DNA from 4 places in the Nonomuraea sp. NPDC049129 genome. Region 2 is predicted to be linked to each of the others. Evidence: riboswitches for the same ligand, from Rfam matches in the RefSeq annotation. Region 2 holds a riboswitch; each other region holds the start of a gene.

Region 1 (7,787 bases), on a different contig from region 2:
GACGGGTCGGCGGCTTCTTCAAGCGCCACCTGGACGGGACGGTCGAGCGACTGGCGTCGAAGGTGAACAACGTACGGTTCGCCGCGGGTGAGGCATTCGTGGTGGAGACGACGGGCGGGGGCGGAATGGGCTCCCCGTACGAGCGGGACCGCGAAGCGGTGCTCGCCGACCTCGACGCGGGCCACGTCACGGAACGCGGCGCCCAGGAGGACTACGGCCTCACCCGCTGATCCAGCGGCTGCGGACGTCCACTCTTCCCCGCCCCCGGATCCCACCGAAGGTGGCATCCCTCCACAAGGACACCAACCTCCACGGCCCGTCACAGGAGATCGAGGCGGTCGTGGGACGAACCACCCCGGGGGACCATCGTCCTAGCTCCGGGGGCGCCAGGAGGCAGCGCCCTGGTGGACGGCGGAGTGGACGGCGCGGGCCAGGCGGGCGCCCCAGGTCGAGCGCGGGCCGCCGAAGAGCTCCTGCTGCCCCTCAACGCGTACGGCCAGGCACAGGGCGTCCGAGGCGGTACCGGTGCACGGGAAGCCCGCCTCGATCAGCGCCTGCGACTTGGCCTCCGTCATCGTCATCACGGCGTTGACCAGGGCGGCGTCGGTCATCGCGACCGGCACCACGGCCATCAGGTTGATCGTCCCCACGGGCGGCGCGGGGGTGGCGAGCATCGGGGCCAGTTCGGGGTCGGTGGCGCCCTCGGGGGCGGCCGCCCAGGTGGGGACGCGTAACCCGACCGTCGCCACGACCTCCGCGCCGCCGTCCACCGACCGCGCGTAACGCTCCACCGAGGCGGCGGTCATCATCCCCACCCCGCTGCCATCAGGCCCGAGATCGAGCAGGTGCTCGACCGGGTCCATCCGCGAGTAGCCCGCCACGACCTGCGCGTTCAGCACCCACGTACGCTCCCCGATCCCCCCGCCCAGCAGCGCCGACGAGATCATCCGCCACCCCGGCCCGAACTCCCACAGCAGCGACCCGAGCCGCGCTCCGTCCTCGACCCGATACGTCAGCTCCACGAAACCCCCTTCAGGACAACGCCCTCGACCCGGTAGGCCACCAGATCCCCTTCAGGACGACATCCTCGACCCGATAGGCCGACGCCACTTTCACGAGACACCCCTGACCAGGTGCACCACGGGCCGGCCTCCGGGACCCGGCGCGATCTCCACCCGGGCGTCGAAGTGGGTGCCGACCAGCGCCTCCGTGAGCACCTGTCCCGGCCGCCCGGCAGCGATGGCCCGGCCGCCGGCGAGCAGGAGGAGCCGGTCGGCGTACTGGCCGGCGAGGGTCAGGTCGTGCAGCGTCGTCACCACGGTCAGCTCGTCGGCGAGCCTGAGCCGGTCGACCAGTTCCAACACCTGCTGCTGGTGCCCGAGGTCGAGCGCGGTCGTTGGCTCGTCGAGCAGGAGCGCGGGCGCCTCCTGGGCCAGTGCCCTGGCCAGGACCACCCGCTGCCGTTCGCCACCGGACAGCTCCCCCAGCCGGCGCGCGGCGAACTCGGTGAGGTCGAGGCGTTCGAGCACGGACCTGGTGACCTCCTTGTCGTGGCGGCTCTCGCTGCCGAGGTAGGGGATGTACGGGGTGCGGCCGAGCAGGGCGTAGTCGTACACAGTGATGTCGGGTGGCAGCGAGGGCGTCTGGGGGGCGTAGGCGACCAGCCTGGCCCGGTCCCTGGGCCTGAGCGTGTTCGCGGCCCGGCCGCCGACGGTGACGTCGCCCCGGTGGGCGACGACGCCCATGACGGCCTTGAGCAGGGTGGACTTTCCGGCGCCGTTCGGGCCGATGATCGCCAGCCATTCGCCGCGCCGTACGGAGAGGTCGACGTCGCTGAGCACCTCGCGCTCACCGAGCCGTACGGACAGGCCGCTCGTCTCGATCATCCGGGCCGGCCGGGCCGTGTCGGCGGTCATGTGGCGGTCTGCCGGGTCATGCGCAGGACCGCCACGAAGAACGGCGCGCCGACGAACATGGTGACCACCCCGATGGGCAGTTCGGCGGGGGCGATGACGGTGCGCGCGACCAGGTCGGCGAGCACGAGGAAGGCGGCGCCGCCGATCAGCGACAGTGGCAGCACGATCCGGTAGGAGCCGCCCGCCAGCCGTCTGACCACGTGCGGGATGACGATGCCGACGAACCCGATGAGCCCGCTCACCGCCACGGCCGCCGCGGTGGCCAGGGAGGCGGCGAGCAGTACCGCCAGCCGTACCCGCCCGGCGCGGACGCCGAGGCTGGTGGCCTCCTCGTCCCCCACCGAGAGCACGTCCAGCATCCGCCCGTGCGCGAGCAGCAGCACGGCCGAGACGGCGGCGTACGGCAGGACCAGCCAGAACTGGTCCCACCCGCCGCCCACGTCGCCCAGGATCCAGGAGTAGATGCGCTGCAACTGCTCGACCTTGAACTGCTGGATGAACGTCTGGATCGCGGTCAGGAACGAGGTGACGGCCACCCCGGCGAGCACCAGCGTGGCGGTGCCGCCCGAGCGCCCGGCGGTGTTGCCGAGCACGTACGCGAGGAACACCCCGCCGACCGCACCCGCGAAGGCGGCCACCGGGATGCCGACGGCCGGGGTCGGCACGAGCACGATGACCACGGTGGTGGTCAGCCCGGCTCCGGCCGCGGCGCCCAGCAGATAGGGGTCGGCCAGCGGGTTGCGGAACACCCCCTGGTAGCCGGCCCCCGCGATGGCCAGCAGTCCGCCGACCACGGCCGCCACCAGCACTCTGGGCAGCCGCAGCTCGAACAGCAGCCCCTGCTCCACGGGGGCCAGCCCCGAGTCCACGTGTACGTACGGCAGCCAGTCGAGCGCCTGGAGCACCACCTGCCACGGCGAGATGTCGGCGGCCCCGCCGAGCAGCCCGGCGACCATGGAGACGGCGAGCACGGCCAGCGCGCCCGCCGTCCACATCGGTCTGGACCTCACTGGCGGGTGGCCGCCTTGCCGACGGCGTCGCTGATGGTCTGTGCCAGGTCGACGACCCGCGGGCCCCAGCGCGAGGCGATGTCGTCGTCGAGCTGGATCACCTGGTCACCCTTGACGGCCGACAGTCCCTTCCAGCCGGGGCGCTTGGCCAGCGTGTCCTTGCTCTGCTGGCAGCACTTCACGTCCGCCAGGAAGATCAGGTCCGGGTCTGCCTGGGCGACGAACTCCGCCGACAGCTTGGGGTAGCCGCCCGCCGGGTCCGGCGCCTTGTCGGCGATGTTGGTGAGGCCGAACATGGCGTAGATCTGCCCGATGAACGTGCTGGACGTCGCCGCGTAGGGGGTCTGGTCGAGTTCGTGGTAGTAGGTGAGCTTCTTGTCCTTGGGGGCGTTCGCCGAGAGCTTGTCGAGGGACGTCTTCATGCCAGTCACGACTTGTCCGGCCTTTTCGGTGTTGCCGGTGGCGGCGCCGAGGTCGGTGATCTCGTCGTACGCCTCGTCGAGCTTGGTGGCGGCGGGCTCCAGGAGGACCGGCACGTTCACCTTGCCCAGCTTGGCGACGATGCCGTCGATGTCGTTGGAGACGATCACCAGGTCGGGCTTCTGGGCGACGATGGCCTCGACGTTCGGCTTGAAGCCGGACAGGTCCGTCTTGGGGACACCGGCCGGGTAGTTGGACTGGTCGTCCACCGCGATGACCTGGGGGCCCGCGCCGATGGCGAAGAGCGTCTCGGTATGGCTGGCGGAGAGCGAGACGATCCGCTCCGGCTTTTTGGCGATGCTGACCTTGCCGTTGCCCGCCTCGACCGTCACGGGGAAGGCGGCGGAGCTGGTCGAGCCGGTCGTGCCGGTCGTGCCGGTGGGGCTCGCGGGTGACGGGGTGGTGGTAGTGCTGGTCTGACCACATCCGGCCAGAACGAGCGTTCCCAGCAGCGCGCCCGCGAAGGCCGTGCGTACGGGCCTCACGAGAAGTCCTTTCACACTGTCGGAACCGAGAGACCCGCTTGAGAGCGACGGATCACCCTTTTCCACGAGGGTTGATGACGTCAGCGCGGAGGCAGGCGACCTGGCTATGACAGTTGCGGGACAGCGCCGGACTCGCACCGGACTTCGCTGCAACTCTGCGCGTCGGACAGACGCTATCAATGCGCCAGATGCGCGTTAAGTCAAGGGGTGCCCAATTGGGCTTCCGCCTCGGCGATGATCTCTTGCAACCTGAGCCCGTGGGCCGCGTCCAGCGGGTGGCCGCCGCCCTGGCGTACGGTCCGCGCGAACTCCTCGGCGATGGTCTCGAACGGATCGTCGTCATCACTGGGCAGCAGCGTCGCGCTGCCCGTCCTGCCGTACACCGCGACACTGGCCGGCGGCAGGTCACCGGCGGCGGCCATGCACAGCGACGCCTCGCTGGCCGCGCCGCCCTCGTGATCGAGCAGCAGTCCGGTCCAGCCGAGCGGGTTGCCGTGCGCGCGCACGCCGGTCACCCGGCCGAGCGCGGCGTCGAGCAGGTCGACCACGTGCGGCCCGACGTCCAGGAGCGCCCCGCGCTCGAGCCGCCACGGGGTGCCGAAGAGGTGGCCGCCCAGCAGGACATCGGAGATGTTCGCGGCGTGACCGCCGAACGCCTCGATTTCCGCGCAGCGCGCCAGGAACTCCCTGACCTGCTTCATATAACGCATGCTGAGCACCATCTGGGAGGCCACACCGGCCTCACGCACGGCATCGGCGAGCCGCCGCGCGTTCTCCAGCGAGTCGGCGAGCGGCTTCTCCAGCAACAACGCCTTCCCGGCCTTCGCCGCGCGCACCCCCAATTCGGCCTGTACGCCCGGCGGCACGCAGAACGCCACGGCCTCGCACGCCTCGAACAACTCCTCGACCCGCTCGAACACCGGCGCCCCCAGCCGAGCGGCAGCCTCCGGACGCCGAGCCCACACGCCGGCGAACCGGAGATGCGGGCTGTTGACCAGCATGGGCGCATGCGCGCGCTCCGCCCACGGCCCCGCCCCGACCAACCCGACCGACACCGGCTCCATTCATCCCCCTTGATCCGCCACAACCCTAATGCGGTTCCTAGGAATGTTCTCCGGGTATCCGGGCTTCCGCTCCCCCGCAGGGGTGTCCGCTCCGAGGGACTCCTGCCACGACAAACCGTCACAGGGATCGAGACAGTCGTGTGACGGACCGCTCCGGGGAATTCCGGTGGTCACCCCGCCGCGTCGCGCCATTGGCGCAGGGCGTGTTCAGGGCGGTGGGCCACCGTGCCGGAGTCGATGACGATGGTCTGTCCCGTGATGCACCGGGACTCAGCCGAGGCGAGGAAGGCGACGAGGTCGGCCACGTCGTCCGGGGTGCAGGCCCAGGGCAGCAGCCGTTCGGCCGCCTTGTCGGCCAGCCGCTCCCGGCCGAGGGCCTGCGCGGCCGCGTCGGTCAGGACCAGTGCGGGCGCGATGGCGTTGCAGCGGATGCCGCGCGAGCCGTACTTGGTGGCCACATAGCGCACGAAACCGGTCAGCGCCGCCTTCGAGGTGCCGTACGCGACGTGCGCGACGTCGCCCAGCAGGCCCGAGACCGACGAGGTGACGACGAACGCGCCGCCGTCGGCCATCACGGGGGCCGCGTGCTTGACCATGAGCAGGCAGCCGCGCAGGTTCACCGCCATCGTGCGGTCCCATACGGCGACGTCGAGGTCCTCGAGGTCGCGGTCGCGGCCGTAGGTGCCGGGGTCGAGCGCGGCCGCGTTGGAGTGGACGATATCCAGGCGGCCGAACGAGGCGAGCAGGTCACCGATCGCCTCGGCCACCTGCTTCTCGTCCGACACGTCACAGACGAGCGCCGTGGCCGTGCCGCCCCTGGCGCGGATGGCGGTGGCGACCGACTTGGCCCCCGCCGCGTGCACGTCCAGGACGCCCACGCAGGCACCCTCGGCGGCCAGGCGCGACGCGCACGCCGCGCCGATGCCCGACCCCGCGCCCGTCACCAGGGCAACCCGCCCATCGAACCGACCCGGCGCGGCACTCACCACGTCACCCGCAGAGCCGTCAGCCCCCGGCCCACGAGGGACTTGCGGTAGACGATGGGCTCGTCGGCGAGCCTCAGCGAGGGTAGGCGGCGGCCGAGCACGTCGAGCGCCGTCCGAAGCTGCAGTCGGCCGAGCGCGGCGCCCACGCAGAAGTGGATGCCGTAGCCGAACACCATGTGGGCGTCGGCGTTGGGCCGGTCGATGACGAACCGGTCCGGGTCGGGGAAGACGGTCTCGTCGTGGGCGGCGGAGTCGGTGGAGAGGAGTACCAACGACTTTTCCGGAATTATCACGTCGTGTAGCGAAATATCCGTGGTGGCGTACCGGAACGACCCGAGGGAGGCGCCGTCGATGCGCATGCACTCCTCCACCGCGTTCTGGATCAGCGGCGGCGCGACTGGCCAGGCGTCCTCGCGCAGTAGCCGCAGGACGCTGTTGGCGAGCTGGTTCGGCACGGTGTCGTTGCCGCCGAGCAGGATCGTGGAGATCAGCTCCACCACCTCGCGGTGACTGAGCTCGGAGCCGATCAGCGAGGTCATGAGCGAGGTGAAGTCGTCGCGCGGCTCCTTGGCGCGGGCCGCGACCAGCCGATCCACGTAATCCAGATAGGTCAGGAAACTGTCGGCCAGTTCGAGCTGGCGGTCGGGCGGCTGCGGCGACAGGAAGAGCTGGAACCAGTCCTTCACATGCGCCTGTACGAACCCCTCGTCCGACTCGGGCACCCCGATGAACCGGGCGGTCAGCTTGATCGACGGCTCGTGCCCGATCTCGGACACGAAGTCGGCCTCGCCCCTGGACGCCACGCGGTCGAGCAGGTCCTCGTTGAGCCGCCGGAAGTGCTGCTCCATGGCCGAGACCGCCCGTGGCGTGAACGCCTTCGACACCGAACGCCGCAGTCTGGTGTGGTCGGGCGGATCGACGTTCGCCACGAAGCTGGACAGGAACGACCCGTGCTCGCCCAGCCTGTCGCGCGTCTCACGGGTGAGGCTGCGGGAGATGGTCAGCGAGCCCTCCGAGGAGAACCGCCTCGGATCGCCGTACGCCGCGCGCACGTCGGCGTGCCGGGTCAGCACATAGGCGCCGAGGTGCTCGCTGCGGAACACCGGCCGCTCCCGGCGCAGCCTGCCGAGGAACTCGTACGGCGAGGCGACGTGCCAATCCGAGCCGACGTCGAAGTCCTCGATCGCGTCCCCGATCGTGCCGTGGGTCGCGCCGTAGCTCGTGCCGCCGGCCGTCCCGCCGGTCGTGCCATCGGTCGCGTCCTTGAGCGTCCCGTCGGTCGTGCCCTCGATCATGCGAAGATCCTCCGGGGATTGTCGACGAGCATCTGGTGGATCTGGTCCTCGGTGACGCCTCTCTTGCGCAGCTCGGGCAGGACGTCGCGGGAGATGTGCAGGAGGTGGTAGTTCGGGTGGCGCTGCCGTACGACCTCGGCGTCAAAGCGATCGTTGAAGCAGTACGAGTCGTGACTTAGCACCATTTGGTCGGCGTGGCCGCGCGCGCACATCGTCGCCACGATCGACACCCGGTCCTCGAACGGCGAGAGCGTCTCGATGCCGAAGCGGTCCATGCCGAGGTAGGAGCCGTTCGCGGCCAGCTCCTCCAGGTAGGCGACGTCGGTCGAGTCGCCCGCGTGGCCGATGACGACCCTCGTGAGGTCGACGCCGAGCTCGCCGAGCAGCCGCTGCTGCTCCAGGCCGCCCCTGGAGGCACTGTGCGAGTGGGTGGTGATGGGCACGCCCGTCTCCAGGTGCGCCTCGGCGACCGCCCGGAACACCCGTTCGGTCCCCTTGGTCATGCCGAGATGGTCAGTGGCGCATTTGAGCATGCCCGCCTTGACCCCGGT
Region 2 (7,787 bases):
CCGTGATGGTTTCCAGGGTGTTTGGTCACACGACCGTGTTGATCCTTGTGACGGTCCGTCGTGGTTGAGGTCCCTGGGGGAGGACCCCCTTCGGGGGAGAGGAAAGAACGGAGTCGGCCCATGTCGCGTGACTCGCTCCATCGCATCGCGGTGCTGGTCGGGCACAACGCGCTGCTGCGCAGGCGCGACCCCGCCCACCTGGTCAGCTACCTGGTGATGCCGATGGTGCTCATGCTGGTCTTCAAGTCCATGCTCGGCCAGCCGGCACAGGTGGTGACCGGGCTGCTGGTGATGTTCTCGGTGCTGTCGATGGCCGACGTGGCGACCGCCGTGCTGACCGAGCGTGTCTGGCACACCTGGGATCGGATCAGGGCGACTCGGGCGCGCATGCCTGAGCTGATCATCGGCAAGACCCTGCCGGTCTTCGCCATCCTGGCCGTCCAGCAGGTCGTCCTGCTGGTCTATGGGGTCCTCGCGGTGGGCATGCGGCCCACAGGGCCGCTCTGGCCGCTCGGGCTGGCCGTCGCCGCGTGGTGCTTCGCTCTCCTCGGCGTGGGTACGGCGCTCGCCGCGGTGGTGCGCAGCCATGGCGAGCTCAGCACGCTCTGCAACATCGGCGCCCTGTCGGTCAGCGCGCTGGGCGGGGCGTTGGTGCCGTACGCGCTGATGCCGTCATGGGCGCAGGCCATCGCGCCCGCCTCCCCGGGCTACTGGGCGACGACCATGCTGCAGGCCGCCGTGCGCGGCGACGTGGCCGCCACGGTGGGCCCCGCGGCCGTCCTCATCGCCCTCGGCGCGGCGGCCGGAGCCTTCGCCTGCCGTCGTCTCAGTAAGGGATGGGGTCGGTCGGCCGTGCTTTAGCTAATATCCTGCCCGATTTCGGGCAGAATATTAGCGTGTCGCATCCCAGCTGCGTAGTGTCCTCGTCTGTGTCCCTGGCACGGCATCCCTACGAAGACCTCGTCGCCCACCTCGTCAGGACCAGTGGTCTCGGTCCCGGTGAGGCGGCGCGCGTGGTGGCCGACGTGCTGTCGTACTTCTCCGAGCCGGTCGAGGAGTTCGTACGGCGGCGTCACGGGGAGCTGAAGTCTCGCGGTCTGACCAACGACGAGATCTTCCCCAGGGTCGCCGCGGAACTGCGCGGGCGCCGGGTGGCGCCGCCGGAGCTGTCGCTCCGGCAACTGCGCAGGATCGTGTACGGATAAAAGCGGACAAAAGATAGAAAAAGCCCCAAAAGCAGAGGAGAGCGTCGTATGTGCGGAATCGTGGCCTATGTCGGGTCGAAGGATGCGGCGCCCATCCTGCTGGAGGGGCTCCAAAGGCTGGAGTACCGAGGCTATGACTCGGCCGGTGTCGTCGTGTCCAACAAGGGGCTCAAGGTACGCAAGGTCAAAGGCCGGGTCGCCGACCTGGCGAAGGTCGTACCCCCCAGGTTCAAGGGCGCCCTCGGCATCGGTCACACGCGGTGGGCCACGCACGGCGTGCCCAGCGACGTCAACGCGCACCCGCACCTGTCGTCCGACGAGCGGATCGCGGTCGTGCACAACGGCATCATCGAGAACGCCGACGAACTGCGCGCCAAGCTGACCGCCGACGGGGCGGAGTTCGTCTCCGAGACCGACACCGAGGTGCTCGCGCACCTGATCGCCCGTACGGTCGAGGAGACCGACACGCTGGAGGAGGCCGTACGCAAGGCGCTCAAGAGCATCGTCGGCACGTACGGCATCGCGGTCGTCGACAGTGAGCGGCCCGGCGAGGTGGTCGTGGCCCGCAACGGCAGCCCGATCGTGCTCGGCATCGGTGAGAAGGAGATGTTCGCCGCCTCCGACGTGGCCGCGCTCGTCCGCTACACCCGCCAGGTCGTGCACCTGGAGGACGGCGAGCTGGCCGTGCTCAAGGCCGACGGGTTCCACACCTTCGCCAGCGACGCGCGCGAGACCGCCAAGGAGCCGCTGACCGTCGACTGGGACGCCGGGCACTACGACACCGGCGGCTACGAGCACTACCTGCTCAAGGAGATCTCCGAGCAGCCCGACACGGTCTCGCGCACCATGAGCGGCCGCCTCGACGAGCGCTTCCACATCGCGCACCTAGGCGGCCTGAACATGGACGCCCGCGAGACCCGCTCCTTCCGCCGGGTGAAGATCATCGGCTGCGGCTCGGCCTACTACTCCGGCCAGATCGGCGCGCAGCTGATCGAGGAGCTGGCCCGCATCCCGGCCGACGCCGAGCCGGCCAGTGAGTTCCGCTACCGCAACCCGGTCGTCGACCCCGACACGCTCTACGTCGCGATCAGCCAGTCGGGCGAGACCTACGACACGCTCGCGGCCGTACAGGAGCTCAAGCGCAAGGGCGGCCGGGTCATCGGCATCGTCAACGCGGTCGGCAGCGCCATCGCCCGCGAGGTCGACGGCGGTATCTACCTGCACGCCGGGCCCGAGGTCTCGGTCGCCTCGACCAAGGCGTTCACCTCGACGTCGCTGGCGTTCGCGCTGCTCGCGCTGCACTTCGGCCGGGTGCACGACCTCTCGCCCGCCGATGGCCGCCGCGTCTGCGAGGGCCTGCGCAGGCTGCCCGGCCAGATCGAGGAGATCCTGGCGCAGGGCGACAAGATCGCCGAGCTGGCGAAGAAGTACGCGAACTATCCGAGCATGATGTTCGTCGGCCGGGTCCGCGGTTATCCCGTGGCCCGCGAAGGCGCGCAGAAGCTCAAGGAGATCTCGTACGTCCACGCCGAGGCCTATCCGGCCAGCGAGCTCAAGCACGGGCCGCTCGCCCTCATCGGCCCCGAGATGCCGACGGTGGCGATCGTCCCCGACGACGAACTGCTCGACAAGAACCTCACCACCCTCGGCGAGATCCGCGCCCGCGGCGGCAAGGTGCTCATGGTGGGCCACCGCGAACCCGACGCCAAGCTGGCCGACGACGTCATCGTGGTGCCGAAGAACGAGATCGAGCTGGACCCGATCCTGCTCACGATCCCGCTGCAGCTGCTGGCGTACCACGCCGCCGTGGCGCTCGAACGCGATGTGGATAAGCCGCGCAATTTGGCTAAGAGCGTCACAGTCGAGTAACTGCTACGACACGGCGGCCACAATAGGCACATAGCCCGTGATAAGCGGACCGGCAGGACTTAAGATCGAAACTGTGCCCGAGTTTCATGGTCAACCGCCAAATCTCGCACGAATGTACGATTACATGCTCGGCGGCACAGACAACTACGCCGTCGACCGCGAGGCGATCGACCGGCTTGCGGAGCTGCTCCCGCAAGCCGTCCTGCTGGCGCGTGCCAACCGGGCCTTCCTCCAGCGCGCGGTCCGCCACCTGGCGGACGCGGGCGTCCGCCAGTTCCTCGATCTGGGCAGCGGGCTGCCGACCCAGGGCAACGTGCACGAGGTGGCGCCGGAGGCGAAAGTCGTCTACGTCGATCGCGACCCGGTCGTCGCCACCCACGCCAGGGCGCTGCTGGAGGAGGCGGGCCGGGCCGTCTTCGTCCAGGCCGATCTGCTCGACCCCGACGAGGTGCTGGCGCAGGCGTCCCGCTTCCTGGACCTGAACGAGCCGGTGGGCGTGCTGCTGGTCTCGATCCTGCACTTCATCCCGGACGCCCGTGACCCGGGCAAGATGGTGACCAGGCTGCGCGAGGCGGTGGCGCCCGGCAGCTACCTGGTGCTCACCCACGCGACCTCGCGGGGACGGTTCGAGGAGGGCGCCACGCCGCTCCACCGGCCCACCTCGGCCGGGGCGGGTACCGACCGGACTCCGAGGGAGATTCGGGCGTTCTTCGGGGACTTCGAGCTGGTCGAGCCGGGCCTGGTGCACGCCCCCGACTGGCGTCCCGACCGGCCCAGGCTGGTCAGCGAGCCCTCGCTGCCGTCGTACCTGCTCGTCGGTGTGGGCGAGAAAACATCATAGTTCTTCCCGACTTTTCGTGATCCCTGATAATGACAACCCTGATGTGTAACAGTGCGTTAAGTGTCAGTGACCTGGGGTAGTTATGGGGTGCGAGGGGAGGACGCCATGCGCCGACGGGGGTTCTTCGCGCTCGGCCTGGCGGTGGCGGCCTGCGCGACAGGATGTGGCACGGAGGGGAGCCTCGGCGGACGCGCCGTCAACGCGGCCGGCCTCTCGGGCCGGTTCGCGATCGTCCCCGGCGCCGGACGCTGGGCCCGCGTCGCCAAGACGCTCGTCAAAACCGCCCGCGACGCCGGTTTCCCGGTCTCCGGCACGCCGCCCGTCACCCGGATCACCGTCACCGGGCTGCCCGCGCTGGCCGCGACCGAGCTCAACAACGGGCTGTCGTTGCTCGACACCGCCACGCCGCTGGCCCGGCTCACCGGCCAGATCGAGGTGGTGGTGGTGCCCGCACACTCCAAGTTCGCCACCTTCGACCAGTTCGGCGCGCAACTGGTCGCCCACCCCGACCGCACGCCCCTGACGGGCGGCCCGCAGGGCGAGCCCGACCACCTGCTGTTCGGGCTGATCGCCAAGGGCCTCGGCGCCGACACCCGGCAGGTCGACTACACCGGTTTTCCCGGCAGCGAGGAGGCCTCGGCCGCGCTCCTCGGCGGCAAGGCCGCGGCGGCGACCGGCACGCTCGCGGACTGGCGCCGCGCCATCGGCAAGGGCCTGGTCAGGGTGCTCGCCGTCTCCAGCGCGCGCCGGGTGGACGGCATCGAGGCGCCGAGCCTGCTGGAGTGCGGGGTGCGGGTGGACTTCGCCGACTGGTGCGCGGCCGTGGGGCCCGAAGGCATGACCGATGACGGCAAGGCCGTCGCCATCCGGCTCTGCGACGAGGTCACGGGGTCCGACTCGTGGCGGGCGGCCTGCCGGGCGGAGGGATGGACCTCGATCCCGCTCAGCGGCGACGACTTCGAACAGTGGCTGGCCTCGGAGATCGGCAGGACCAGGGCCGTGCTCCGCGATCTGGGCATGCTCGACACCGCTGACACAACATGCTGGGGTAGTTGCGCCAAGGGCCACTAGATGTAGGATTCTGATCGTCGCTGGTTCGCCCCTCGGGGCGGAGCAAAAGGGAACCCGGTGCGATTCCGGGGCTGCCCCGCAGCGGTGAGCGGGAACGACCGCCGTCACGAGCACTGGAGATCTCCGGGAAGCGACGGCCAGTAGGAATGATCGACCATGCCCGCGAGCCCGAAGACCTGCCGGCGACGTTGGGGGAGCCAGCCGGCTCCGCCCATCGAAGTGTCCATGGCCTCGAGGGAGGGCCGGGGGCGTCGGCGGCCGTGGAGTCCAGGGCCGCCGTGCTCTCACGCGCCCTCACGGGGATGAGCTCGCGAGGAGAGAGCACGTGACGCAGATCATTGAGGCCGATCACCAGCCGGCCACGGCCGATCACCAGCCGGCCACCGTCGACCGGCGGCTGGCGATCGAGGAGGCCGCCGCACGAGTGATCACCGATCCGGCCAACTCCCGGATCGCCGCCCGGCTCCTGGCCGAGGAGATCGCCGACGAGGCGGCCGGGCACGGCGTGCGGACCTTCTCCGAGTCCATCGCCGCCAGCCACGCCGCCGGGCTGATCCAGGACTCGCTCGCCGCCTTCGTCGGCGCGCACGCCGCCGAGCTCGACGCGCTCGTCTCCGGCGAGGCGGACGACCGCTTCGAGTATTTCGGGTTGCGTACGGTCTACGACCGCTACCTGCTGCGGCACCCGGAGTCGCGGACCGTGCTCGAACGGCCGCAGCACTTCCTGCTCCGCGTGGCCTGCGGGCTGTCGGAGACGGTCGCCGAGGCCGCCGAGCTGTACGGCCTCATGTCCACGCTGTCGTACCTGCCGAGCTCGCCGACGCTGTTCAACTCCGGTTCGCGCCGGCCGCAGCTGTCGTCGTGCTTCCTGCTCGACTCGCCGCGCGACGAGCTGGAGTCGATCTACGACCGCTACGGGCAGGTGGCCAGGCTGTCGAAGTACGCCGGGGGCATCGGCATCGCGTGGACCCGGGTGCGCTCGCGCGGATCCCTCATCAAGGGCACCAACGGGCACTCCAACGGCATCGTGCCCTGGCTGCGCACGCTCGACTCCTCCGTCGCCGCCGTCAACCAGGGCGGGCGCCGCAAGGGCGCGGCCTGTGTCTACCTGGAGACCTGGCACGCCGACGTCGAGGAGTTCCTGGAGCTGCGCGACAACACGGGCGAGGACGCCCGGCGTACGCACAACCTCAACCTGGCCAACTGGGTGCCGGACGAGTTCATGCGGCGGGTGGAGGCCGACGAGGTCTGGTCGCTGTTCGACCCCAAGCAGGTCCCCGACCTCACCGACCTGTACGGCGAGGCGTTCACCCGCGCCTACCGCGCCTACGAGGCCGACGGCCGCTACACCCGGCAGCTGCCCGCCCGGACCCTCTACGGCCGGATGATGCGCACCCTCGCCCAGACCGGCAACGGCTGGATGACGTTCAAGGACGCCGCCAACCGCACCTCCAACCAGACGGCCCGGCCCGAGAACGTCATCCACCTGTCCAACCTGTGCACCGAGATCCTCGAGGTCACCAGCGACGGCGAGACGGCGGTGTGCAACCTCGGCTCGATCAACCTCGCCGCCCACCTGACCGGCGAGGGCGTCGACTGGGCCCGGCTGCGCGCGACCGTCCGTACGGCGGTGCGCTTCCTGGACCGGACCATCGACCTGGGCTTCTACCCGACCGCCGAGGCCGAGGCGGCCAACAAGCGCTGGCGGCCGATCGGGCTCGGCGTGATGGGCCTGGCCGACGTCTTCTTCACGCTCCGGCTGCCGTTCGACTCGCCCGAGGCGCTGGGGCTGTCGACCCGCGTCGCCGAGGAGATCGCCCTGGCCGCCTACGACACCTCCGCCGATCTGGCCGTCGAGCGCGGCCGGCATCCGTCGTACGAGGAGACCAGGGCGGCGGGCGGCGTCTTGCACCCCGACCACTACGGCGCCGCCGCGTCGCCGCGCTGGGACGAGGTGCGCGCGAAGATCGCCGCGACCGGGCTGCGTAACTCGCTGATGGTCGCCATCGCCCCGACCGCGACCATCGCCTCCATCGCCGGGTGCTACGAGTGCATCGAGCCGCAGGTGTCCAACGTGTTCAAGCGCGAGACGCTGTCGGGGGAGTTCCTCCAGGTCAACCGCTACCTGGTGGCCGACCTCCAGGCTCGCGGGCTGTGGACGCAGCGGATGCGCGACGACCTCAAGCGGGCGGACGGCTCGGTCCAGGACATCGCGGGCATCCCCGATGACCTCAAGACCTTGTACCGGACGGCCTGGGAGCTGCCGCAGAAGGCGCTCATCGACCTGGCCGCGGCCCGTCAGCCGTACATCGACCAGTCGCAGTCGCTCAACCTGTTCATGGCCAGCCCGACGATCGGCAAGCTGTCGTCGATGTACGCCTATGCCTGGAAGCAGGGCCTGAAGACCACCTACTACCTGCGCTCACGCCCGGCCACCCGGATCGCCCAGACGACGATCGCGCAGACGACGATCGCGCTCGACGCCGTCGCCTGCTCCTTGGAGAACCCGGAAACCTGCGAAGCCTGCCAGTAGTAGACCCCCTCGAACGGAGACCCCCAATGCTGCTCGACCCCGGCATGGACCTGACCCTGCGCCCCATGCGTTACCCGGACTTCTACGAGCGCTATCGCGCCGCGATCCGCAACACCTGGACCGTCGAAGAGGTGGAGCTGCACTCCGACCTCGCCGACCTGGCCAGGATGACGCCGCAGGAGCGCCACCTGATCAACCGGCTGGTCGCCTTCTTCGCCACCGGCGACTCCATCGTGGCCAACAACCTCGTGCTCAACCTCTATCAGCA
Region 3 (7,787 bases), on a different contig from region 2:
GAAGATCCGTGAGGTCTCCTCCGACAGGGTGCGGGTGCGTACGGCGTCGGGGCGGGTGCTGTCGCCCACGTACGCGGCCGGGGCCCGGCCGGTGAGCGCGCGGACGGTGGCGATCATGCCGCCGTGGTACTGGAAGTAGTCGTCGGAGTCGGCGATGTCGTGCTCGCGCGTGTCGACGTTCTTGGCGGCCACGGCGATCCTGCGGTAGGCGTCCTCCATCTGCGGGCGCGCGGCCACGCCGTCGAGGTCGCGGCCGTAGGCGTAGCCGCCCCAGACCGCGTACACCTCGGCCAGGTCGGCGTCGTCGCGCCAGTTGCGGCTGTCGATCAGCGGCAGCAGGCCGGCCCCGTAGGCGCCCGGCGCGGAGCCGAAGATGCGCATCGTGGCGTGGCGTTCCTCGCCGCCGGTCGCGGTCACGTGGGCGCGTACGTAGTTGTGCTCGGGCGGCTCGTCCAGCCCGGCGGCCAGCCGTACGGCGTCGTCCAGCATGGCCACCACGTGCGGGAACGCGTCGCGGAAGAAGCCGCTGATGCGGACGGTCACGTCGACGCGCGGCCGGCCCAGCTCGGCGAGCGGGATCGGCTCCAGGTCCGTGACCCGGCGGGACGCCTCATCCCATACGGGGCGGATGCCGAGCAGGGCCAGCACCTCGGCCACGTCGTCGCCGGCCGTACGCATGGCGCTGGTGCCCCAGACGGACAGTCCCACCGAGCGGGGCCAGTCGCCGGTGTCGGCGCGGTAGCGCTCCAGCAGTGATTCGGCCATCGCCTGGCCGGTCTCCCAGGCCAGGCGGCTGGGCACCGCCCGGGGATCGACGGAGTAGAAGTTGCGGCCGGTCGGCAGCACGTTGATCAGGCCGCGCAGCGGCGATCCGCTCGGCCCGGCGGGCACGTAGCCGCCGTCCAGGGCGTGCAGGACGTGGTCGAGCTCGTCGGTCGTCCGGGCCAGGCGCGGGATGACCTCCGTGGCGGCGAACGCGAGCACCCGCGTGACGAGCTCGCGCCGATCGGCGGGCAGCGTGCGAGCGACCTCCTCGGCCGCCTCCGGTGCCCAGCCTCGCTCCTCCATCGCCTCGACCAGGGCACGAGCGGTCGCCTCGGCCCGGTCCGCCTCGGCCAGCCCCGCCGTGCCGTCCTCGGCCAGGCCGAGCGCCTCACGTAAGCCGGGCAGGGTCTCGCGGCCCGACCACATCTGCCTGGCGCGCAGCATGGCCAGCACCAGGTCCACCCTGACCTGCCCGGCCGGCGCCTGGCCGAGCACGTGGAGGCCGTCGCGGATCTGCGCGTCCTTCACCTCGCAGAGCCAGCCGTCCACGTGCAGGATGAAGTCGTCGAACTCGGTGTCGTGCGGCCGATCGGCCAGCCCGAGGTCGTGGTCGAGTCGGGCGGCCTGGATCAGTGTCCAGATCTGGGCGCGGATCGCCGGGAGCTTGGCCGGGTCCATGGCGGCGATGGTGGCGTGCTCGTCCAGGAGCTGTTCCAGCCGGGCGATGTCGCCGTACGTCTCCGCCCGCGCCATCGGCGGCACCATGTGGTCCACCAGCACCGCGTGCGCCCGCCGCTTGGCCTGGGTGCCCTCGCCCGGATCGTTGACCAGGAACGGGTAGATCAGCGGCAGGTCGCCGATGGCCGCGTCGGTGCCGCACGAGGCGGACATGCCGGCCGACTTGCCCGGCAGCCATTCCAGGTTGCCGTGCTTTCCCACGTGCACCATCGCGTGCGCGCCGAACTCGGCCGACAGCCAGCGGTAGGCGGCCAGGTAGTGGTGGCTGGGCGGCAGGTCGGGGTCGTGGTAGATGGCGATCGGGTTGTCGCCGAAGCCGCGTGGCGGCTGGACCATGACCACGACGTTCCCGGCGCGCAGCGCCGCCAGGACGATGTCGCCGTCATGGACGAAGAGCTCGCCGGGCGGGGGTCCCCAGTGCCGCTCGATCCCGGTGCGCAGGCCGGCGGGGAGTGTGCGGTACCAGCGTTCGTAGGAGGCGGCGGAGATGCGTACCGGGTTGCCCGCCAGGTGCTCCTCGGTCAGCCAGTCCTGGTCCTGGCCGCCCGCGGCGATGAGCGCGTGGATGAGCGCGTCGCCGTCCTGCTCGGCCACGCCGGGGAAGCCCTCGCCCAGGTCGTAGCCCGCTTCGGCGAGCCGGGCCAGCAGCCGTACGGTGCTGGCGGGGGTGTCCAGCCCGACGGCGTTGCCGACGCGCGAGTGCTTGGTCGGGTACGCCGACAGCATCACCACCAGCCGCCGCCCGCCGGGCGGGGTGTGGCGCAGCAGCCCGTGGCGTACGGCGATGCCCGCCACCCGCGCGGCCCGCTCCGGGTCGGCGACATAGACGGTCAGCCCGTCCGGATCGATCTCCTTGAAGGAGAACGGCACCGTGATGATCCGCCCGTCGAACTCGGGGATGGCCACCTGCGAGGCGGCGTCCAGCGGCGACAGGCCGTCGTCGTTGTCCTCCCACGCCTGCCTGGACGTGGTCAGGCACAGACCTTGCAGGATCGGCACGTCGAGCGCGGCCAGCGCGCCCACGTCCCACGCCTCGTCGTCCCCGCCCGCGCCCGCCGTCGCGGGACGCGAGCCGCCCGCCGCCAGCACGGTCACCACCAGCGCGTCGGCGGCCCGCAGGGTCTCCAGCAGCTCGGGTTCGGCGGTGCGCAACGAGGAGCAGAACACCGGCAGCGCCTGCCCGCCCGCCTCCTCGACGGCGGCGCAGAGCGTCTCGACGAAGGCCGTGTTGCCCGCCATGTGGTGCGCCCGGTAGTAGAGCACCCCGATCACGGGCCCCTCGTGTGACCGTGCCTCGCGCTCCAGCCGCCCCCAGGACGGCGTGGGCGCCGGCTGCGCGAACCCGCGCCCGGTCAGCAGGACGGTGTCGGACAGGAAGGCGTGCAGCTCGGTCAGGTTGGCGGGCCCGCCGTGCGCCAGGTACGCGTGCGCGTCGGCGCAGACGCCGCCGCTCACCGTGGACAGCTCCATCAGCTCGGCGTCCGGCGCCTGCTCGCCGCCCAGCACCACGACCGGACGGGGCCCGGCCAGCAGCGCGTCGAGCCCCTCCTGCCAGGCGCGGCGACCGCCGAGCAGCCGTACGACGACCAGGTCGGCCCCCTCCAGCAGGCCGGGCAGATCGTCGGGGTCGAGCCGGGCGGGGTTGCCCAGACGGTAGGCGGCGCCACAGGCACGCGCGCTCAGCAGGTCGGTGTCGGAGGTGGAGAGCAGCAGGACGGTATGGCTGTCGCCAGGCACGGCACGATCCTCCCTCGGGGTCCTCGCCCCGGTCGTGGGTGTCGCGACGGCAGGAGTCTCCTGGCTCCCGGATCAGCGCTCACCCCGGCCTTCCCACCCGTTGCCGGGCAGTGGCCTGCGGTGGGGTTCGCTCCCCGGTCACAGTGGCGGGACCGCGCCGGATTCGCACCGGCTTCCTCCCTTTGCCATCGCCTACCCAGGAGCCTACGGCAGGAGCAACCTCCACCAGAAGTGGCGTTACCATCCTCATCGTGTCCATAGCCGACTTTTCCGGACGGGTCCGGCCCGACGCCTGTCCGGGAGCGCTCCAGGTGCACGAGGCCGCCGACGGCCCGCTGGCCCGGGTCCGCCTGCCCGGCGGCGCGGTCTCCGGCGTCCAGCTCCGCGAGCTGGCGGCCTGCGCGGCGGAGCTGGGCTCCGGGGTGGTCGAGCTCACGTCGCGGGCGAACGTACAGGTGCGGGGCCTGCGCGCGCCGGCCGTCTTCGCCGAACGGATCGCCGGCGTCGGGCTGCTGCCCTCGGCCGCGCACGAACGGGTACGCAACATCGTCGCCTCGCCGCTCGGCGGCCGCGGTCCTGCGGGTTTGGTGGACACGCAACCCCTGGTCGAGGCCCTGGACCTGGCGCTGTGCGCGCGGACCCGGCTGGCCGGGCTGCCAGGGCGCTTCCTGTTCGCGCTGGACGACGGCACGGGTGACATGCGGCAGCTGGCCGCCGATGTCACTCTCGTGCCTGCGGCAGTGAATGGTGACGCCTGGGCGGCACTGCCCGACGGCGCGGTGGCGGGCGGTGACGCCTGGGTGTCACTGCTGCTGGCGGGCGTGGACACCGGGCTTGTCGTGCCTCGTGACGCGGCGGTCGGGCAGATGATCGCCGCCGCCGAGGCGTTCCTCGACGAACGGGAGCGCGGGCTTTCCGATCGTGACCGGGGCGCGTGGCGGATCGCGGAGTTAGCGGACGGTCCCGCCCGAATCGCCGCCCACCTCGGCGTTGCGGGCGAGCGTGCGACGACCGCTCTGGACGCATCCTCTCCCCGCTCGGCCCATCGTCCCGGACCTGTCGATCAGCGGGACGGCCGCGTGGCGCTGGAGGCCGTGGTGCCGCTCGGGCGGCTGTCCGCCGCTCAGGTACGCGCTATCGCCGACACCGCCGACGACGGCGGGGCGGTTCCCGTACGGCTGACGCCGTGGCGGACGGTCGTCCTGCTGGACCTGTCCCCCGCCGCGGCCGAGCGGGCGGTGCGGCAGCTGTCCGCGGCAGGGCTGGTGACCGATCCGGCGTCGCCCTGGGTCGGGGTGAGCGCCTGCACCGGACGTCCCGGCTGCGCCAAGTCGCTGGCGGACGTGCAGGAGGACGTACGGCGGTGGGTGGCGACCCTGGACGCGCCCGCTGCGACGCCGGTGCATTGGGCGGGTTGCGAGCGGCGCTGCGGGCTGCCCCGCGGCCGGGTGGTCCAAATGGTGGCCACCGCCGACGGCTACGAGGAACGACCGCTTTGATGGCGGTCAGCTTCGACCGATACGAGGAAAGGCAGCAGTGACCGACTACCTGCGCGACGGCGCCGAGATCTACCGGCGCTCATTCGCGACCATCCGTGCCGAGGCCGACCTCACCGGGATGCCCCCGGATGTGGCCCAGGTGGCGGTGCGGATGATCCACGCGTGTGGCATGACCGACCTCGTCGCCGACCTGGACTGGTCGCCTTCGGTGGTCGTCCGGGCCCGCGCGGCGCTGCGGCGCGGCGCGCCCGTGCTGTGCGACGCGCAGATGGTCGCCTCCGGCGTCACCAGGCGCAGGCTGCCCGCCGGCAACGACGTGGTGTGCACTCTGGGCGAGCCAGGCGTGCCGGAGCTGGCCGAACGCCTCGGCACCACACGCAGCGCCGCCGCCCTGGAGCTGTGGCGCGACCGGCTGGACGGCGCCGTGGTGGCGATCGGCAACGCCCCGACCGCCCTGTTCCGGCTGCTCGAACTGGTCGCCGACGGGGCCGGCAGGCCGGCGGCGGTGCTCGGCGTGCCGGTCGGCTTCATCGGCGCGGCCGAGTCCAAGCGGGCCCTGGCGGACAGCGACCTGGAATACCTGGTGGTGCACGGGCGCCGCGGCGGCAGTGCGATGACGGCGGCGGCGGTCAACGCCATCGCGAACGAGACGGAGTGACGGCGATGACGGGACGGATGTACGGGGTCGGACTGGGCCCGGGAGACCCTGAGCTGGTCACGGTCAAGACGGCCCGGCTGATCGGCGAGGCGGACGTGATCGCGTACCACGCCGCCAGGCACGGCCGCAGCATCGCCCGCTCGATCGCGCTGCCGTACCTGCGGGAGGGGCAGATCGAGGAGTTGCTGCTGTACCCGCTGACCACGGAGACCACCGACCACCCCAGCGGCTACCAGGGCGCGCTGGACGACTTCTACGCCGACTGCGCCGAACGGCTGGCCGCCCACCTGGACGCGGGCCGGACCGTGGTCGTGCTGAGCGAGGGCGACCCGCTGTTCTACGGCTCCTACATGCACATGCACAAGCGGCTGGCCCACCGCTATCCGACCGAGGTGGTGCCGGGCGTGACCTCGGTCAGCGCCGCCTCCGCCGTACTGGGGCGGCCGCTGGTGGAGCGGGACGAGGTGCTGACCGTACTGCCCGGCACGCTGCCCGCCGAGGTGCTGGCCGAGCGGCTGCGCGGCACCGACTCGGCGGCGGTGCTGAAGCTGGGCAGGACGTTCGAGAAGGTCCGCGACGCCCTGGCCGAGGCCGGGCGGCTGGACGACGCCTGGTACGTCGAGCGCGCCACCATGGGCGCCGAACGCGTCGCGCCGCTCAAGGACGTGGACGCCGACGGCGTTCCGTACTTCTCGCTGGCCCTGCTCGCCAGCCCGGCCGAGCGCACCTTCGTCCCCGAGCCCTCATCGACCGAGGGGCGCGGCGAGGTGACCGTCATCGGTCTCGGCCCGGCCGGGCGGCCGTGGCTCACGCCGGAGGCGCAGGAGGCCCTCGCCGCGGCCACCGACCTGGTCGGCTACGGCCCGTACGTGGACCGGGTGGCGCCCAACCCGCGCCAGCGCCGCCACCGAACCGACAACCGGGTCGAGGCCGAACGCGCCAGGCACGCGCTGGAGCTGGCCGCGGCGGGCGCGCGGGTGGCCGTGGTGTCCTCCGGCGATCCCGGGGTGTTCGCCATGGCCAGCGCGGTGCTGGAGGAGGCGGCGGCCGGGTTCCCCGACGTGCCGGTACGGATCGTGCCCGGCCTGACGGCCGCGCAGGCGGTGGCCAGCAGGGCGGGGGCGCCGCTCGGCCACGACTACTGCGTACTGTCGCTGTCGGACCTGCTCAAACCGTGGGAGGTGGTGGCCGACCGGCTGACCGCGGCCGCCAAGGCCGACCTGGTGCTGGCGCTGTACAACCCGGCCTCGCGCAGCCGTACGTGGCAGCTCGCCGCCGCGCGTGACCTGCTGCTGGAGCATCGCGACGCGGCCACTCCGGTGGTGATCGGCCGCGACGTCGGCGGCGCACAGGAGAGCGTCACCGTCACCACGCTCGGCGAGCTCGACCCGGCCCAGGTGGACATGCGCTGCCTGCTGATCGTCGGCTCCTCCACGACCCGGGTCACCGCTCGCGGCGTCGTCTACACCCCCCGCCGCTACCCCTGAGCCCAGAGCGCCGCCGCGTTCACGGTCTCCACCAGGCGGACACCCGTCGGCAGCGGCGGCCGGTCCACCATGATCACCGGTAGCCCCAGCTCGCGGGCCGCGACGAGCTTGGCGGCCGTGAGCCGGCCGCCGCTGTCCTTGGTGACCAGCACGTCCAGACGGTGCTCGCGGATGAGGGCCAGCTCGCCCTCGACCGTGTAGGGCCCACGGTCGAGCAGTACGTGTACGTGGGGCGGGACCGGCGGTTCGGGCGGATCGACGGACCTGGCCAGCAGCCACACCCCGGCCAGCCCGGTGAAGACGGGCAGACTCCGGCGCCCGGTAGTGAGAAACACCCGCACCGGCCCGGCCGACTCGGCGAGGCGGGTGGCGGCGGCCTGCAGGGAGTCGACGCGCTGCCAGGTGTCGGCTGGTCCCTGCGGCCAGCCCGGTCGGCGCAGGACGAGGAGCGGCACGCCCGTGCGCGCCGACACCTCGGCCGCCGAAGCCGTCATCCGCGCCGCGAACGGGTGGGTGGCGTCCACCATGGCGTCGATCCGCTCGGCGGCCAGCCACGTGGCCAGCCCGTCCGGCCCGCCGAATCCGCCCGCGCGCACATCGCCGACCGGCAGCCTCGGGTTCGTCACCCGCCCGGCCAGCGACGACACCACGTGCACGCTCGGGACGTCGGCCAGCTCGGCGGCCAACGCCCGCGCCTCCGCCGTGCCGCCCAGGATCAGAACCCGTCTCATGCCGCCATCCTGCGCGCCTGCGCTGTGCCGCTGCCCCTGCGGCACCGCCTGCCCTGCCGCAGGGGCAGCGCGATCAGGTCCCGTCGCATGATCGTTCCCGCTCCGCGCTGTACAGGTGGCTGTCGGGAAACTGTGTCGCCGACAGCGCCCGGCCGACGACGATCACCGCGGT
Region 4 (7,787 bases), on a different contig from region 2:
GACCGCCTCGGGCTCCGCGCGTACCGAGTCGAGCCAGCCGGCCACCCGCGCCGCCAGCACGGCCAGGCTCTCCCCGCCGTGCGGCGCCGCGTCCGGATCCGCCAGCCAGCTCGCCAGCGCGTCCGGCTCCTCCCGCGCGACCCGCCCGTACGGCAGGCCGCGCCACCGGCCGTGATCCGCCTCGGCGAGCGCGGCGACCACGCACGCTTCCCGGCCGAGCGCGGCGGCGGTCTGCCGCGCCGCGACACTGGGAGCGACCCACGCCACCGAGCCGCCCGCCACCGAGCCGGTCAGCGCCGAGCCGGTCGCCGCCGAGCCGACCGCCATCGAGTCGGCCACCACCGAAGCCAAGCCGTGTGCTCTGGCCAGGCTCGCCGTGTCGGCGTCCTCATCGGCCAGGGGAAAGCAGGCGGTCCGCATCCCCGGCGTGCTGGCGTGCCGGACGAACAGCACGCCGGCTCAGCCCGGCGAGACGGCAGTCGCGGGTACGGCCGCCGCCCGCCGCGCCGCCCTGTCGCTCACCCACCCGAACAGCACACCGAAGGCCGTCCAGAAGACGAGCTGCGTCCCCAGCGACACGAGCCTGAACTGCCACAGCAACGTGGCAGGAAAGCCCTCGGGCACCTCGTCCACGGTCGGCAGCAGCAGCCACGCGGCGACCACCGGGACCAGGTACGCGACCCCTGCCGTGACCCACCGCGCCCATGGCCCGGCGGTCACCCGGCGCGCGGTCGCCACCGCGATCGCGATCGCGGCCAGGCCGACAAGGATCATCACGACATAGAGGGCGGTCCGGCTGTTGATCGTTTCCGGGTCTCCGACAGCCGGCGGATTGGCCGGATATTTCACGAACGGTACGAGGATCACCGCCCCGAACGCCGCCCCGGCGGCGGCGAGCGCCAGCCCGCCCTCCGACCGGGGACCGACCCGGCCCCGCAGACCCGCGTACACCAGGGCGAAGACCCCTCCCACGGCCAGCCCGTACAGGCCGGTGGCTAGGAAGAGCCCGGCCTTCTGGCCTGGCCTGCTGACCAGCTCCGCCTCGCCGTGGTCATGGCCAGGTTCCTGCGCGGCGTGCGCCTGTTCCAGTGCGATGGCACTGTCCACCTGCGGTTCCCCGAAGGCGAAGGCGAAGCCGCCCGCGATCAATCCGGCCAGCAGGCCCAGAAGCAGGCCCCTGACCAGCAGGGTGCGTACCATGCCGAGGTCTAGTGGCAGGGCACGCCGAGCAGGTGACGCCCGTCGTGCATGAGTTCGTGCAGGTACGCACCCGTCTGCGAGATGGCGCCGTTGTCCATCAGCACCAGGTAGGCGACCAGCAGCAGTACCGGTACGGCCAGCAACCACAGCCGCAGACGGGGGAACGGAATGACGGTAGGAGCGGACAGACCACTCATCAGTGCCTCCTCAGGGATGACGCGTCCCAACAAATGAGGTCACGGAGGCCCAAGCGACCTGGCTCCCGGGATCTACGTCCCGGATACAGTGGCGCGTCCGCACCGGCATCTCACCGGATTTCCCTTGGACAACCGTGAAATCTACCGGAACGTATCCTTTCCTCCCGTTCGCGTCAACACATCGAGGAAGGCTGACGTTGGCGGGGTGAAGCGCGCACGGCTGGTCGCGGGTGCCACTCGCGGCGGGATGGAGCGGAGGTTGGAGGCGTATCGGGCAACGGAGTCGGCGATGGCGTCCGTGTCCACGTCCAGCGCCGTGGCGTTGATGTTGGCGATGGTGTCGCACGCCTGGTGGCAGCAGGCGTCGTAGGCGACCCCGGCCGTCCCGCCGAACAGCGCCGCCTCAGCGGCCGTCTTGATCCCCTCGGCGCCGGTGAAGATGCCGCCGGCCGGGATCCCGACCGCGATGAACGGCCCGTAGTCCGAGCGCCCGTCGAAGTCCGTGCCCACCGTGGGCAGGCCGCGGGAGCCGTAGAACGCCGCCAGCTGCTGCTCGATCTCGGCCGAACCGGGCGGACCGGCGGGAGAGCCGACGTTGTCGGAATTGTCGCCGTCGTACAGCTTGTAGGCGTAGTTCGGCGTGGCCACCATGTCGAAGTTCAAGTACACCCGGATGCGGTCCCGCTGCGCCTGCGACAGCGACCCGACGTACTGATCGGAGCCGAGCAGCCCGATCTCCTCGGCCGCCCAGAAGGCGAAGCGGACCTTGTTCCTGACCGGGTAGAGCGCCATCTCCTCGGCGACCTCCAGGATCGCCGCGCTGCCCGAGCCGTTGTCGTTGATGCCGGGCCCCGCCGTCACGCTGTCGAGGTGCGCGCCCACCATGACGACATTGCGCGGGTCGCCGAAGCGGGTCTCGGCGATCACGTTGTCCGTGCTGCCGAGCACGAGGTTGGCGTCGACCTTGAGGTGTACGGTCGCGCCCGGCGTGCTCGCGAGTTCGTTGCCCACGGCGAAGTCGGCGAACACCATGGGGATCCCGCCCCGCCACTCGCCGATGTCCAACGGGAACGCGTCAGTACGACCCGGCTGGCCTTCGTTGAAGATGATGAGCCCGGTCGCACCCGCCGCGGCCGCGTTCTGCACCTTCGTGACGAACGGGCAGGTGCCGCGCTGGACGAGCGCGACACGTCCGGCCACGAACCCGGCGAAGTCCGCCGCTTCGCAGCCACTGGTCGAGGTCGGCGTGGGGGTGGGTGGCAGCGTGAGGTCCACGCCCTGGACCGGCGCGGTCACCTCGCCCGACGGGGAGGGCTGGAAGGTGAAGAAGTCCTCGTTCGGTAGGTACGTCTTCGCGCTCGGCGCGGTGAGCGCCAGCGTCGGCGGGGTGTTCTCGGCCCAGCTCTCGACGAAGTTGATCGGCTGCCGCGTGACCTTGTATCCGGCCTTGCGCAGTTTGTTCGCCACGTAGTCGCGGGAGGCGTCGTAGCCGCTGGTGCCGGTCGCGCGGATGCCGCCGTGGGCGGTGGTGATGTCCTGCAGGGCTCGCAGGTGCTTGGCGACGTTCGTCCCCTTGACCTGCTTGACCAGCAGCTTGGCGAAGACGTCGTCCAGGCCGTCGGCGTTGGCGGGCACGGCCATGGCGATGGTCACGGAGAGCGCGGTGACCAGGATGGTGATGACTCTGCGCATTCGGATTCCCCCTGTGGGACAGGAACGGGAAGGCAGACGATCCCCGAGTCTCGCCGAACGCGAACGTAACCCGGCCCCGTAACCGTTGAAAAGACCCCCAGTTGAAAGACCCCCGGCGCCGCGCTTGGTGCGGAGAGAGGGCGGCCCCGCGTGGTACATGGGACCGCCCCAGGTCAGCGGGCCGGCCGGGATGAGCGGGTCAGCGGACGCGGCTGAACGGGACCGCCCAAGGCCGGCGGGCTAGCGGACGCGGACGAAGACGGGGTTGGAGTAGAACCACAGGTCCTGCCACGGGCTCTCCTTGCCGTCGGCCGCCGGCTCCATCTCGTCGGTGCTGGTGCCGCGTACCCGCAGGTAGCTGTCGGTCTGCACGTCGCTCAGCGTGTGCCGGATGACGTAGTCCCGGCCCTGCCGACGCCAGTCGCCCGGGCCGAAGCGCGCCACGACCTTGGTGGTGGGGTTGGTGTCGGCGTCCAGGTTGGCGCTCACGCCGCTCACCTGCCCGGTGATGAGGTCGACGCGCCGCACCTCCGGGCGGTCGCCGTTGCCGTTCTTGCCCTCCAGCGGCCGGAACCGGATCTCGACCTCGACGTCGGTGCGGTTGCGCCGGTTGACCACCAGCGTCTCGCCCACGGTGGCCTGGCGGCCCTGGTTGCCGGCGGTGACGTCGAGAGCGGTGATCAGGTCCCCGGTGGTGACGAAGATGCGGCCGTTGCGCAGGGCGTCCATGATGTCGCCGTAGTCCTGGCGGGCCATCACGTACGTCTTGCTGTACTCGCCCGGCCAGAAGTCCGAACCGCCGCGGGTCCAGTGCACGTGCGAGTCGGAGGTGGCCGTGATCCACCAGTGCCGCCCCTCGCCCAGCAGCGAGTCCCACAGGCCGCCGACCCGCGCGGTCATCTGGTCGAAGCCGCCGTAGGTGGGGTGGTTGCCGTACCCGCCGCGGGCGCCGCCGTTCAGCGGGCCGGCCTGGTGCCCGGGGGCGCCCTCGAAGCCCACGTACACGTCGGGGGCGGTGTTGTTGCCGTTGCGGAACTCGCGCGGAGTGTCCTGCCCCCACACGCCGAGCCCGGTCGCCGACCGCGCCGCGTGGTGCGCGATCACCAGCGGCTTCTGCCGCATGTCGCGGGCGGCCTTGAGGAACCCCACCATCACCGCGGCCTGACGTCTTGCGGAGGCGCCGGCAGGAGAGGCCACTACCGGGTCCTGTTTCGGCCGATCGGTATAGTCGAGGGGAACCTCCCCGGGGGAGGTCGCGGTGGTGGGGCCCACCGCCTCGCCGCCGATCCGGTGGCGGGTAACCGTGGCACCCAGCCGCCAACGGTCCCTACCAGAGGTTGTTTTGTGCTGCTGGTAGGAGGATCTTCATGTCCCGTCCCGAAACGGAGCGTCCCGTGGACGCCGATGTCGACCTGCGCGTGGCCGCCCAGCGTGCCGAGCTGCGCCGGGCTCCGTGGGCGACGCTGGGGGTGATCGCGCTCGGCGGCGCGGCGGGTGCGCTGGCCCGCTACGGCCTGGGCGTGGCCTTTCCGCGCCAGGCCGGGGCCTTTCCGTGGACGACGCTGGCCGTCAACACCGTCGGGTGTCTGCTGATCGGGGTGCTCATGGTGGCCATCACCGAGGTCTGGTCCGCGCCCGGATGGGTGCGCCCGCTGCTGGGCGTCGGCGTGCTGGGCGGGTTCACCACCTTCTCCACGTACATCCTGGAGACCAGCCAGTTGCTGGCGGGCGACGCGGCTCGCATGGCGCTGGCGTACCTGGCGCTGACCCCCCTGCTGGCCTTGACCGCGGTATGGGCGGGCAGCGCGGCAGCCCGCTGGTGCGTCGGAAAGAGCAGGCGGGCATGAAACTGGCCGGAGCGGCGCTACGGCTGACCATCTACGTCGGCGACACCGACACCTGGCACCACAAGCCGCTTTACCACGAGATCGTCCATCGCGCGCATGCGGCCGGGCTGGCCGGCGCGAGCGTGTTTCGCGGCATGGAGGGCTACGGGGCCTCGAACCACATCCACACCTCGCGCATCCTGTCGCTGTCGGGGGACTTGCCGGTGTCGGTCGTCATCGTCGACGCCGCCGAACGGATCCGGGCCTTCCTGCCGCAGCTGGACGAGCTGATCTCTGAGGGGCTGGTCATCTTGGACGAGGTCGAGGTGATCCGCTATGTCGGCCGCCCCAGCAGCGGGCCGGCCCAGTGAGCGGCGGCCCGCTGACAGTGGCGCTGGTCGTTCTCGGCGGGGCGATCGGCGCGCCGCTGCGTTACCTGGCCGACCGGTTCGTCCAGGCGCGCCACGATTCCCTGTTCCCGTGGGGCACCTTCACCGTCAACCTGGCCGGCTCGGCGCTGCTGGGCTTCCTGGCCGGACTGCCCGCCGACGGCGCGGTGATGGCCTTCGCCGGCGCCGGGTTCTGTGGCGCGCTGACCACCTACTCGACCTTCAGCTATGAGACCCTGCGGCTCGCCCAGGATGGAGCTCGCTTCGTCGCCTGGGCCAATGTGGTGGCCAGCGTGGCCGGCGGCCTGGGCGCGGGCGTGTTCGGCTTCGCGCTGGCCCATGCCGTAACGGGCTGAGCCCGGTGGTGATCGATGCCGTGTACGCGTCGGCCTCGGATGCGGCGTTCGTGCCGACGTCGGTGATCGACGGCACGTTCGCGCTGACGTCGGTGATCGATGCCAGGTTCGCGCTGACGCTTGCCGCCGCGTGCGCGGCGGCGTTCGTGCTGGCGGTGGTCTCGGCGGTGGCCGGGTTCGGTGGTGGGGTGCTGTTGCTGCCGGTCTTCACCGCGTTGTTCGGGTTACGCGTGGCGGTGCCGATGCTGACGCTGGCCCAACTGGCCAGCAACGGCTCCCGCGTCGTGTTCAATCGGCGTGAGCTGCGCTGGTCGCTGGTGGGCTGGTTCGCCCTCGGCGCCGTCCCGCTGGCCGTGGCCGGCGGCCTGCTGCTGGCGCACGCTCCGCTGGGGCCGCTCAAGCGGCTGTTGGGCATCTTCCTACTGGTCGTGGTCGCCTGGCGGCGCCTGCGTCCCCATCCCCGCTCGCCGGCCGCCCCGGCCTTCGCGGCGGTCGGGGCGGCCTCCGGTCTCGGCTCGGCGCTGCTGGGCTCGGTCGGACCGCTCACCGCGCCGTTCTTCCTGGCGTACGGCCTGACGCGAGCCGCCTATATCGGCACTGAAGCGGCCAGCGCCCTCGTCATGCACCTGGCCAAGATCGCCGCTTATGGTGCCGGAGATCTGCTCGGCTTGCGCGTGCTGACCTACGGCGCGGCCCTGACCCCGGCCACGCTGGCCGGCGCCTGGCTGGGCAAGAAGATCGTCGCCCGGGTCAGCGACGGGGTGTTCGTCGTGGCGGTGGAGGTCGGGCTGGTGGTGGTCGGCGTGTTGTTGCTGATCGGTCTCTGACCCGGGCGGATTCCCGTGGTGGCCGCTTTCAACGGCCGGTGTGGGCTTGGCCGCGAATAACCGCGAATGGCGGCGGTGACGCGACTCGGCGATCAGGGAGAGCCAGCCATGACGCCGGAGCTATTCGTTGCTGTTGATTGTTACGGATGTAACATGGGCGCGTGACGGAGAGCGCGGACGAGCAGGGCTGGTTGTTGATCAGCGTGTCCACGGCGGGAGCCGCCCCCACGCTGCGGGTGCAGGTGTGGCGCAAGCTGCGCTCGCTGGGCGGGCTGTATCTGCAGCAGTCGGTGTGCCTGCTGCCCGAACATGAGCAGACCCTGCGGCAGGTACGCCGCTTGCTCGACCGGGTGCGTCAGCAGGGCGGCACCGGCCGCCTCCTGCACGTGGCGATGACCGATCAGGCCGAGGAGCGGCAGGTCATCGGCGAATTCAACGCCGCCCGAGACGCCGAGTACGCCGAGGTGCTGGAGCGCCTGCCGGCCTTCCGGCAGGAACTGGCGCGCGAGCGGGAGCGCGGCAGGGCCACCTACGCCGAGGTCGAGGAGTCGGAGGCCGACCTGGAGCGCTTCCGCTCCTGGCTGGCCAAGATCGCCGCCCGCGACTATTTCGCCGCTCCGGCCGGCGCGGCGGCGGGAGCCGGGGTCGAGGAGGCCGCAGCCGACCTGGCCGCCTTCGAGCAGGACGCGCTCGCGGCCGAGTCCCCGGCCACGGAGAGCGGTCTCACTGTGCCGGCGCGGGTTGCGGCCGAAGTGCCCGCCACCGAGAGCGGTCTCCCCGTGACGGAGAACGGAACGGGGGAGCGGGCATGACCGGCTGGTGGGGATGGGATCTGCTGATCGGGGTCGCCGTCGCGCTGCTGGTCACCTGGCTGGCGCTGATCGCGGCGCTGGCAGTCCTCCGGCCGCGCGGCGGGCTGCTGCGCGAGGCGTTGCGGCTGCTGCCCGACGTGCTGCGGCTGGTGCGCCGCCTGGCCGCCGACCGCGAGCTGCCACGTGGGGTGCGGGTACGTCTGGGGCTGCTGCTCGCTTACCTGGCCATGCCTCTCGACCTTGTGCCCGACTTCATCCCGGTCCTGGGCTACGCCGACGACGCGATCATCGTCACGGCGGTGCTGCGCTCGGTGGTCCGCCGCGCCGGGCTGCAGGCTGTGCGCCGCCACTGGCCCGGCACCGAGGACGGATTCACCGCGCTGTGCCGCCTGACCGGCCTGGCCGAGCGCGGCTCGGCGTCCTGAGTCTCGCTGAGAGCGGGTGGCATCCTGCCGACCGCTGGCCAGCTTTGTGGCATCTTGCCGACT

What was found. Region 2 has a riboswitch for cobalamin ahead of AB0B64_RS35585 (ribonucleoside-diphosphate reductase subunit alpha). Riboswitches for the same ligand answer to the same signal wherever they lie in the genome.
Region 1: it holds a riboswitch for cobalamin, as region 2 does, so the genes downstream of both, AB0B64_RS46370 (ABC transporter substrate-binding protein) here and AB0B64_RS35585 (ribonucleoside-diphosphate reductase subunit alpha) in region 2, are expected to answer to the same signal.
Region 3: it holds a riboswitch for cobalamin, as region 2 does, so the genes downstream of both, cobN (cobaltochelatase subunit CobN) here and AB0B64_RS35585 (ribonucleoside-diphosphate reductase subunit alpha) in region 2, are expected to answer to the same signal.
Region 4: it holds a riboswitch for cobalamin, as region 2 does, so the genes downstream of both, AB0B64_RS38635 (CbtB-domain containing protein) here and AB0B64_RS35585 (ribonucleoside-diphosphate reductase subunit alpha) in region 2, are expected to answer to the same signal.

Annotation. Positions count from the first base shown of each region.
Region 1 covers NZ_JBEZDU010000023.1:14,424-22,210, forward strand. Annotated here, with positions in the region: gene AB0B64_RS46350 (hydantoinase B/oxoprolinase family protein) at 1-230, shown strand, start outside; gene AB0B64_RS46355 (adenosylcobinamide amidohydrolase) at 372-1,022, opposite strand; gene AB0B64_RS46360 (ABC transporter ATP-binding protein) at 1,113-1,916, opposite strand; gene AB0B64_RS46365 (iron ABC transporter permease) at 1,913-2,911, opposite strand; gene AB0B64_RS46370 (ABC transporter substrate-binding protein) at 2,923-3,891, opposite strand; cobalamin riboswitch at 3,964-4,084, opposite strand; gene AB0B64_RS46375 (Gfo/Idh/MocA family oxidoreductase) at 4,092-4,955, opposite strand; gene AB0B64_RS46380 (SDR family oxidoreductase) at 5,126-5,941, opposite strand; gene AB0B64_RS46385 (cytochrome P450) at 5,938-7,236, opposite strand; gene AB0B64_RS46390 (phosphotriesterase-related protein) at 7,233-7,787, opposite strand, start outside.
Region 2 covers NZ_JBEZDU010000013.1:201,694-209,480, reverse strand. Annotated here, with positions in the region: gene AB0B64_RS35610 (ABC transporter permease) at 121-861, shown strand; gene AB0B64_RS35605 (hypothetical protein) at 930-1,205, shown strand; gene glmS (glutamine--fructose-6-phosphate transaminase (isomerizing)) at 1,254-3,074, shown strand; gene AB0B64_RS35595 (SAM-dependent methyltransferase) at 3,112-3,915, shown strand; gene AB0B64_RS35590 (tripartite tricarboxylate transporter substrate-binding protein) at 4,021-4,986, shown strand; cobalamin riboswitch at 4,991-5,185, shown strand; gene AB0B64_RS35585 (ribonucleoside-diphosphate reductase subunit alpha) at 5,312-7,519, shown strand; gene AB0B64_RS35580 (ribonucleotide-diphosphate reductase subunit beta) at 7,546-7,787, shown strand, end outside.
Region 3 covers NZ_JBEZDU010000015.1:267,925-275,711, forward strand. Annotated here, with positions in the region: gene cobN (cobaltochelatase subunit CobN) at 1-3,240, opposite strand, end outside; cobalamin riboswitch at 3,275-3,463, opposite strand; gene cobG (precorrin-3B synthase) at 3,492-4,739, shown strand; gene AB0B64_RS38675 (precorrin-8X methylmutase) at 4,777-5,397, shown strand; gene AB0B64_RS38680 (precorrin-2 C(20)-methyltransferase) at 5,403-6,884, shown strand; gene AB0B64_RS38685 (cobalt-precorrin-6A reductase) at 6,875-7,615, opposite strand; gene cobM (precorrin-4 C(11)-methyltransferase) at 7,689-7,787, opposite strand, start outside.
Region 4 covers NZ_JBEZDU010000015.1:255,478-263,264, reverse strand. Annotated here, with positions in the region: gene AB0B64_RS38645 (histidine phosphatase family protein) at 1-453, opposite strand, end outside; gene AB0B64_RS38640 (CbtA family protein) at 460-1,200, opposite strand; gene AB0B64_RS38635 (CbtB-domain containing protein) at 1,209-1,397, opposite strand; cobalamin riboswitch at 1,432-1,561, opposite strand; gene AB0B64_RS38630 (M28 family peptidase) at 1,539-3,089, opposite strand; gene AB0B64_RS38625 (hypothetical protein) at 3,330-4,286, opposite strand; gene crcB (fluoride efflux transporter CrcB) at 4,457-4,936, shown strand; gene AB0B64_RS38615 (DUF190 domain-containing protein) at 4,933-5,286, shown strand; gene AB0B64_RS38610 (CrcB family protein) at 5,298-5,660, shown strand; gene AB0B64_RS38605 (sulfite exporter TauE/SafE family protein) at 5,669-6,487, shown strand; gene AB0B64_RS38600 (Chromate resistance protein ChrB) at 6,649-7,299, shown strand; gene AB0B64_RS38595 (DUF1232 domain-containing protein) at 7,296-7,724, shown strand.